DNA from 2 places in the Sutcliffiella sp. NPDC057660 genome. Region 1 is predicted to be linked to the other one. Evidence: a T-box and tRNA genes for the amino acid it is inferred to sense, from the RefSeq annotation. Region 1 holds a T-box; the other holds one or more tRNA genes.

The links. The T-box of region 1 lies ahead of ACFVAD_RS18045 (glutamine--tRNA ligase/YqeY domain fusion protein). A T-box ahead of a tRNA ligase gene usually reads a tRNA of that ligase, here a tRNA-Gln.
Region 2: it encodes a tRNA-Gln, which carries the amino acid that the T-box ahead of ACFVAD_RS18045 (glutamine--tRNA ligase/YqeY domain fusion protein) is inferred to sense. The anticodon was not compared.

The regions. Positions count from the first base shown of each region.
Region 1 is NZ_JBHVHV010000016.1:15,230-18,692, forward strand. It holds gene ACFVAD_RS18045 (glutamine--tRNA ligase/YqeY domain fusion protein) at 420-2,102, opposite strand; T-box leader at 2,173-2,427, opposite strand; gene ACFVAD_RS18050 (HAD-IIIA family hydrolase) at 2,622-3,149, shown strand; gene ACFVAD_RS18055 (hypothetical protein) at 3,181-3,351, shown strand.
Region 2 is NZ_JBHVHV010000004.1:274,557-278,019, forward strand. It holds gene queG (tRNA epoxyqueuosine(34) reductase QueG) at 1-711, opposite strand, end outside; gene ACFVAD_RS06025 (B3/B4 domain-containing protein) at 828-1,526, shown strand; tRNA gene ACFVAD_RS06030 (tRNA-Gly) at 1,645-1,718, opposite strand; tRNA gene ACFVAD_RS06035 (tRNA-Leu) at 1,753-1,833, opposite strand; tRNA gene ACFVAD_RS06040 (tRNA-Leu) at 1,858-1,946, opposite strand; tRNA gene ACFVAD_RS06045 (tRNA-Cys) at 1,979-2,052, opposite strand; tRNA gene ACFVAD_RS06050 (tRNA-Gly) at 2,064-2,138, opposite strand; tRNA gene ACFVAD_RS06055 (tRNA-Gln) at 2,143-2,217, opposite strand; tRNA gene ACFVAD_RS06060 (tRNA-His) at 2,287-2,362, opposite strand; tRNA gene ACFVAD_RS06065 (tRNA-Trp) at 2,380-2,453, opposite strand; tRNA gene ACFVAD_RS06070 (tRNA-Tyr) at 2,485-2,568, opposite strand; tRNA gene ACFVAD_RS06075 (tRNA-Thr) at 2,576-2,651, opposite strand; tRNA gene ACFVAD_RS06080 (tRNA-Phe) at 2,696-2,768, opposite strand; tRNA gene ACFVAD_RS06085 (tRNA-Asp) at 2,776-2,851, opposite strand; tRNA gene ACFVAD_RS06090 (tRNA-Met) at 2,856-2,932, opposite strand; tRNA gene ACFVAD_RS06095 (tRNA-Val) at 2,972-3,047, opposite strand; tRNA gene ACFVAD_RS06100 (tRNA-Glu) at 3,089-3,163, opposite strand; tRNA gene ACFVAD_RS06105 (tRNA-Ser) at 3,173-3,264, opposite strand; tRNA gene ACFVAD_RS06110 (tRNA-Asn) at 3,271-3,345, opposite strand; rRNA gene rrf (5S ribosomal RNA) at 3,355-3,463, opposite strand, start outside.

The sequences.
Region 1 (3,463 bases):
TTATGCACAAAAATTACGATTTGCGGTGAATTCCTAGGCACTATTTGCACAAAAGATTCCGTTTACGCTCAAATTTGCCCTGTTTACGTGCAAAAATTAATTTTTATGCACAAAACGCATCGTTCGACAAAATTAGCAATAACCTCAAACCGCAAAGAGGAAATCCGGGTAGTCCGTAGACAACTTTTTTGAACATCAACAAGCCGGCTGTAAGGGCCTGTTCTTTAGATTGGCCACTTCATTCGGAGAGTCACTGAACTGATTCCGTTGGTACAAGCTGGTCTATGCCTGGGACGGATAGCTACACAAAAACCTGTAGACAAACCCGAATTACTTTGAGTTTGTCTACAGTCTGAAGCAGGGAGTCATGGACTTCCTGCTTTTTCATATCCGTCTTGTTTTCGGATGCAACTTGACCTTTATCTTCCGGGCTTTCCTGTCCAGGAGTCCTTCAATGGGACAATCCTGTTGAAGATCAGCGTATTTTCCGTTGAGTGCTTATCCAGGCAAAAATAACCGTGGCGTAGAAATTGGAATCTATCTTCGACTTTTACATTTTTCATCCAAGATTCGATTCTGCAATTTTTCAGGACTGTTTTCGATTTTGGATTGATTTTCTGCTCCCATGTTTTTTCTGTATCCTTTACACTGTCTTCATCTTCGAACAGTTTTTCAAAAAGATGAACCTCCGCAGTTTCGCTGTTCAATGCGGAAACCCAATGAATAGTCCCCTTGACTTTTCTTCCGGTGAACCCCGTTCCGCTTTTGGTTTTTTGATCATATGTGCATCTAAGCTCCAATATCTCCCCTGTAGCATCATCTTTAATCACTTCATTACACTTAATGAAATAGGCACCCTTCAAGCGGACTTCGGAATGTAAGGATAGTCTTTTAAATCCTTTAGCCGGCACTTCCATAAAGTCCTCTCTTTCTATATACAGCTCTTTTGAAAAGAGAACATCCCTGTGGCCTAACTCTTTGTTTTCTGTATTATTTTCAATTGATAGAAGTTCGGTCTTGTCTTCAGGATAATTGGTTATCGTAACCTTCAAAGGGTTCAATACCGCCATCGCACTATTCGCTTTTGTTTTCAACTCATTTCTAAGTGTGCTTTCCAGCATGGCAATATCCACAATGCTTTGATGCCTGATAAAACCGATGTCATTTATGAAATTTCTTATGCTGCCTGGAGTGAATCCCCTTCTCCTTAGCCCGCTTATAGTAGGCAATCTCGGGTCATCCCATCCATCTACAACATTTCCTGTTACCAATTCCCGCAGATACCGTTTACTTGTCACAACACCGGTTATATTAACTCTTCCAAACTCCCTCTGCTTTGGTGGTTGAATTATATTCAGTTCTGTCAGCACCCATTCGTACAGTGGGCGATGGTCTTTGAACTCTATCGAGCAGAATGAGTGGGTGACACCTTCAATAGCGTCCTGTATCGGGTGGGCAAAATCATACATGGGATAAATACACCATTGGCTGCCCGTTCTATAATGGCTTGCATGGATAATCCGGTACAGAATAGGATCCCTTATATTCATGTTTGGGGATGCCATATCAATCTTTGCTCTTAACACCATCGAGCCTGTTGGAAATTCGCCATTTTTCATCTTCAAAAATAACTTGAGGTTTTCTTCTACCGGCCTTTCCCTATAAGGGCTGTTTTTCCCAGGCTCTGTCAGGGTACCGCGAAATTCCCTCGTCTCCTCCTGAGACAATCCGCACACATAGGCTTTTCCGGATTTTATTAAGCTGATTGCTGCATCGAATATCTCGTTTGAATAATCCGATCCATAAAATATCCGATCACCGGGAGGATAGCCGAGCCAATTCATGTCTTCAATGATGGAATCGACATATTCGCTTTCTTCTTTTAAAGGATTCGTATCGTCAAAGCGGAGGTTGAAATCTCCATTGAAATGTTGAGCAATCCGGTAGTTCATATTAATCGCATAGGCACTTCCGATATGAAGATGACCATTCGGTTCTGGAGGGAACCTTGTGCAAATCGTTCTACTGTATGCTCCGTTTTCCAAATCCTCGATAATGACCCTTTCCAAACTGTTATGGTTCGCTTCCGTTTTCCCGTCCATATTAGACCCTCCTAAGATTATTAGTGTTTTTATCCAATAAAAAAAATCCCACCCCCAAGACTCATTCAGTCTTGGGGACGAGATTTTAGATCCGTGGTACCACCCCAGTTTGTCAATATGTTGCCATATTAACCTCATCAGGTACGGTATTAATTCAATACGTATACCCTAGCCCTATAACAGGAGCACCTGTCACACTATCCCTAAAAAGTTCCAATGTGAATGCTCAGAGCCTTGGTTCGATAAATCATTCTTACTCCTTTTCAGCTTCCGGAGCTCTCTGCAAAGAATTAATTTTATCTACTCTTCTCATCATCGCAATTACAATTCTTGGTTATTAAATTATCAAATATCTTATCAATGTCTTAATCAAATGTAAAGATACTTCCCGCAAAAATTTTAAGAAGGAGCATAAGATCCCTTTTTCGGGAAAAATCTTGTGAAAATTAAGTTTTTTTGAAATAATTGGTATTAGGTAACAGAGGATTATTTTTTAGGATGTGATTTTTCTTGCTGAAAATGAAAGATATTCAAGCTGTATTTATTGACCGCGATGGAACCATTGGTGGTACGGGGCATTTTATTCATCCAAGGGAATTTACTCCTTATCCGTTTAGTCTATCTGCTTTTCAGCTGTTAAAGGACAATGGAATAAAAATGTTTGCATGCACGAACCAGCACAGGATCAGCAGAGGTGAAGCGACAATCAATGATTTTTCCAAAGAATTCATGTCCTATGGCTTTGATGATGTTTTCATTTGTCCGCATAGTCATACTGAAGGGTGTGACTGCCACAAGCCGAATCCGGGATTATTGTTGGAAGCTGCTAAAAAACATAACATAGACTTAACAAAAACCGTTTTCATCGGGGATGTTGGAGAAACCGATATGCTAGCTGCACATTCAGTGGGTGCAACAAAAATATTGGTTTTGACAGGATGGGGCAGGAGCTCACTCGCTGCGTACCGTCAAAAATGGAAAGAAGTGGAGCCTGATTTTGTAGCTGAAAATCTATTGGATGCTGTGAAATGGATGCTAGATCAATAAAAATTCGAATTGGATACAAAGGTGTTTTTTCGTGATTAAAAGTCATGCTGAAGCAGGACCGATGTTTTCCGCACTGAAGAGGTTGAATAAACCAGCCCAACTTGTGCTCTATGATGAAGATCACCATCAAAGTTCATGGCGCCAGGAAAACATCGATGACTATTATCAACAAGTCTTCGAGTGGTTAGGGAAGTTTCTGTAAGTGTTTAACAAGTAACATAATTCTAAAGAATTTCAATTAGTTAATATTCATTACCTTGTAAAATATTCTTTAGGAGAAGGATAGTATCTATGCAATGCAATATAAGGAAGCT
Region 2 (3,463 bases), on a different contig from region 1:
GTTACCGAGCTTTGACCGATACTCCTCTGCCAGAAAACCTTTCGTCTGTGTCAAAAAAGCAATGCATTTATTCGAATCGAGCTGTCCACCTTGAACAAGCGCACCTGTCGGACAAACCTCCACACATTTATTGCAAGTACCGCAATTATCCTCCAAAGGCTGATCCGGCTCAAAGGCAATGGTCGTAATCATTTCCCCAAGGTACACATAAGACCCAAACTCGGGAGTAATGATTGCACAATTCTTACCGCTCCAGCCGATCCCTGCACGTTCCGCTACAGCACGGTCACTAAGCTCACCTGTATCAACCATTGATTTCATAGATGCATCAGGATGTTTCTCCCTTATGAATGCCTCCAGCTGCTGGAGCTTATCCCTTAATAAATGATGATAATCCACTCCCCAGGAAGCACGGCAGAAAATCCCTCTCCGATCCTCCCGTGTACTCCGTGGAGCATCCTTTAGCTTCGACGGATAGGCCAAGGCGATGGCAATGATTGATTTAGCTCTTGGAAGCAGCAATTCAGGATTCGTCCTCTTCTCAATATCCGACTCCTCAAAGCCGGACTGAAACCCGTTTTCCTGCTGAACCCGAAGCCTCTCCTTCAATCCGGTAAAGACACCTGCACTTGCAAATCCGATTTTATCGATACCAATCTCTTTGCTAAAAGCAATTATCTCGTCTTTCAGCTTCTGGTTGGCTATATTCAAAATAAACACCTCCTTTATAAAAACGGCTTAAAGCCTTTCTATCAGTCATCATTTCTATATCCTAAACGAAATATGTTACACTTACCATATTGAAAACAATGGAAGGGATGAAAAGTATGAGAGTAACGCTGGAATCTACAGTCAAAGAACTTATCCCCAATGCAAAATTCGGTATCATATTCTATGAAGATATCACAATTGGCAGCTCTCCTCAAATGCTGAAAGGAAGGATCCGATTATTCCAGGAATCCTTGAACATAGACCTAGTGGATAAAGAGATGAAAGACATTCCGGGAATAATGGAATGGCGATCTATTTTCAAACAGACCGGAACAGACCCTTCCAGATATCGTCCTTCAGTGGAAGCCCTTTATCGCCGTATAAAAAAAGGACAGTTCCTGGAGCCTTTCAACTCTGCTGTAGACCTGAATAATTTCTTTTCCCTGAAATATGAAATCCCTCTTGGCATCTATGATTCCACTAAGATTAACGGGGATATCTCCATCACAATTGGAGAGGAAGATAACACCTACGAAGGACTGAACGGCCGTGAAGTCACCCTTCATAACATGGTACATACAAAAGACGCCACAAGCTCCTTCGGCAGTCCCTTTGTAGACAGCAAAAGAACAGCCATCACAGAAGCCACCACCTCAGCAGTACATATCATATACCTTAAACCCTCCATGGACAATACAGAATGCCAAGAAATGCTGGAAGCCATTCTAAAAATGTTCACCCAGGTCCATGGCGGCACGGGACGCGTGGTCATGGTGGGGACAGGTTCCTTGTCCCACATAAACAGAACCATGTAAATGGAGAGCCTCTTCTTTAAACTAGAAGGGGCATTTTCATTCGTACCCATATATGAACAAATTAAAAAACGCAATGCATCGTTTTCAAGAAACGAGACACTGCGTTATATACTATGTATGGAGCGGGTGATGGGAATCGAACCCACGACATCAGCTTGGAAGGCTGAGGTTTTACCATTAAACTACACCCGCATAGACAGGTTGGATAACTTGTCTATAAAATAAGTACCGGTGGCCGGGGTCGAACCGGCACTCCAGAGGAACACGATTTTGAGTCGTGCGCGTCTGCCAATTCCGCCACACCGGCATAACAATAACTCAACTATTCAAATGGTGCCGAGGACCGGAATCGAACCGGTACGGTAGTCACCTACCGCAGGATTTTAAGTCCTGTGCGTCTGCCAGTTCCGCCACCCCGGCTTATATAGTTATAAGCCTTCGTTTTTGAATAGTGGAGGTGGCAACCGGATTTGAACCGGTGATAAAGGTTTTGCAGACCTTGGCCTTACCACTTGGCTATGCCACCTGAATTTTTTTTGGAGCGGAAGACGGGATTCGAACCCGCGACCCCCACCTTGGCAAGGTGGTGTTCTACCACTGAACTACTTCCGCAAAATGGCTGGGCTAGCTGGATTCGAACCAACGCATGTCGCAGTCAAAGTGCGATGCCTTACCGCTTGGCTATAGCCCAATAATATTGCTTTTAATATTTATGCTATTTGTATTGATCTATATGACTAAATCAATCATTTAAAAATAATGGGGCGACTGATGGGAATCGAACCCACGAATGCCTGAACCACAATCAGGTGCGTTAACCACTTCGCCACAACCGCCACAATATGAATATAATTGGCAGGGGCAGTAGGAATCGAACCCACACCGGAGGTTTTGGAGACCTCTGTTCTACCGTTAAACTATGCCCCTATAGATGAATATGTTACTCTTTTTAAAAAAATGGTGGAGGGGGGCAGATTCGAACTGCCGAACCCTAAGGAGCGGATTTACAGTCCGCCGCGTTTAGCCACTTCGCTACCCCTCCATATATGTGGTGCCGGCGATAGGAGTCGAACCCACGACCTACTGATTACAAGTCAGTTGCTCTACCAACTGAGCTACACCGGCAAATGAGAAAGGATGATTATTTTCACTACGTGAAAGAATCAAAGTGGCTCGGGACGGAATCGAACCGCCGACACATGGATTTTCAGTCCATTGCTCTACCAACTGAGCTACCGAGCCTTATAAATGGCGGTCCCGACCGGGATCGAACCGGCGATCTCCTGCGTGACAGGCAGGCATGTTAACCGCTACACCACGGGACCATTTTGGTTGCGGGGACAGGATTTGAACCTGCGACCTTCGGGTTATGAGCCCGACGAGCTACCAGACTGCTCCACCCCGCGATAATAATAATTAAGTTATAGTATTCTATAAAAACTTAATGGTGGAGGATGACGGGATCGAACCGCCGACCCTCTGCTTGTAAGGCAGATGCTCTCCCAGCTGAGCTAATCCTCCTATGTATGGGGAAAGTTATTTTCGCTAGCGCGAAAAAACTATGGTGACCCGTACGGGATTCGAACCCGTGTTACCGCCGTGAAAGGGCGGTGTCTTAACCGCTTGACCAACGGGCCAACAAATAATGGCGGAGAGCAAGGGATTTGAACCCTTGAGACGGCGTTGACCGTCTACACGATTTCCAATCGTGCTCCTTCGGCCACTCGGACAGCTCTCCATAATATGGCTCCACCAGTAGGATTCGAACCTACGACCCTTCGGTTAACAGCCGAATGCTCTACCGCTGAGCTATGGTGGATCAATATCAGCCTGGCAACGTCCTACTCTCACAGGGGGACAACCCCCAACTACCATCGGCGCTGAAGAGCTTAACTTCCGTGTTCGGTATGGGAACGGGTGTGGCCTCTTCGCCATCA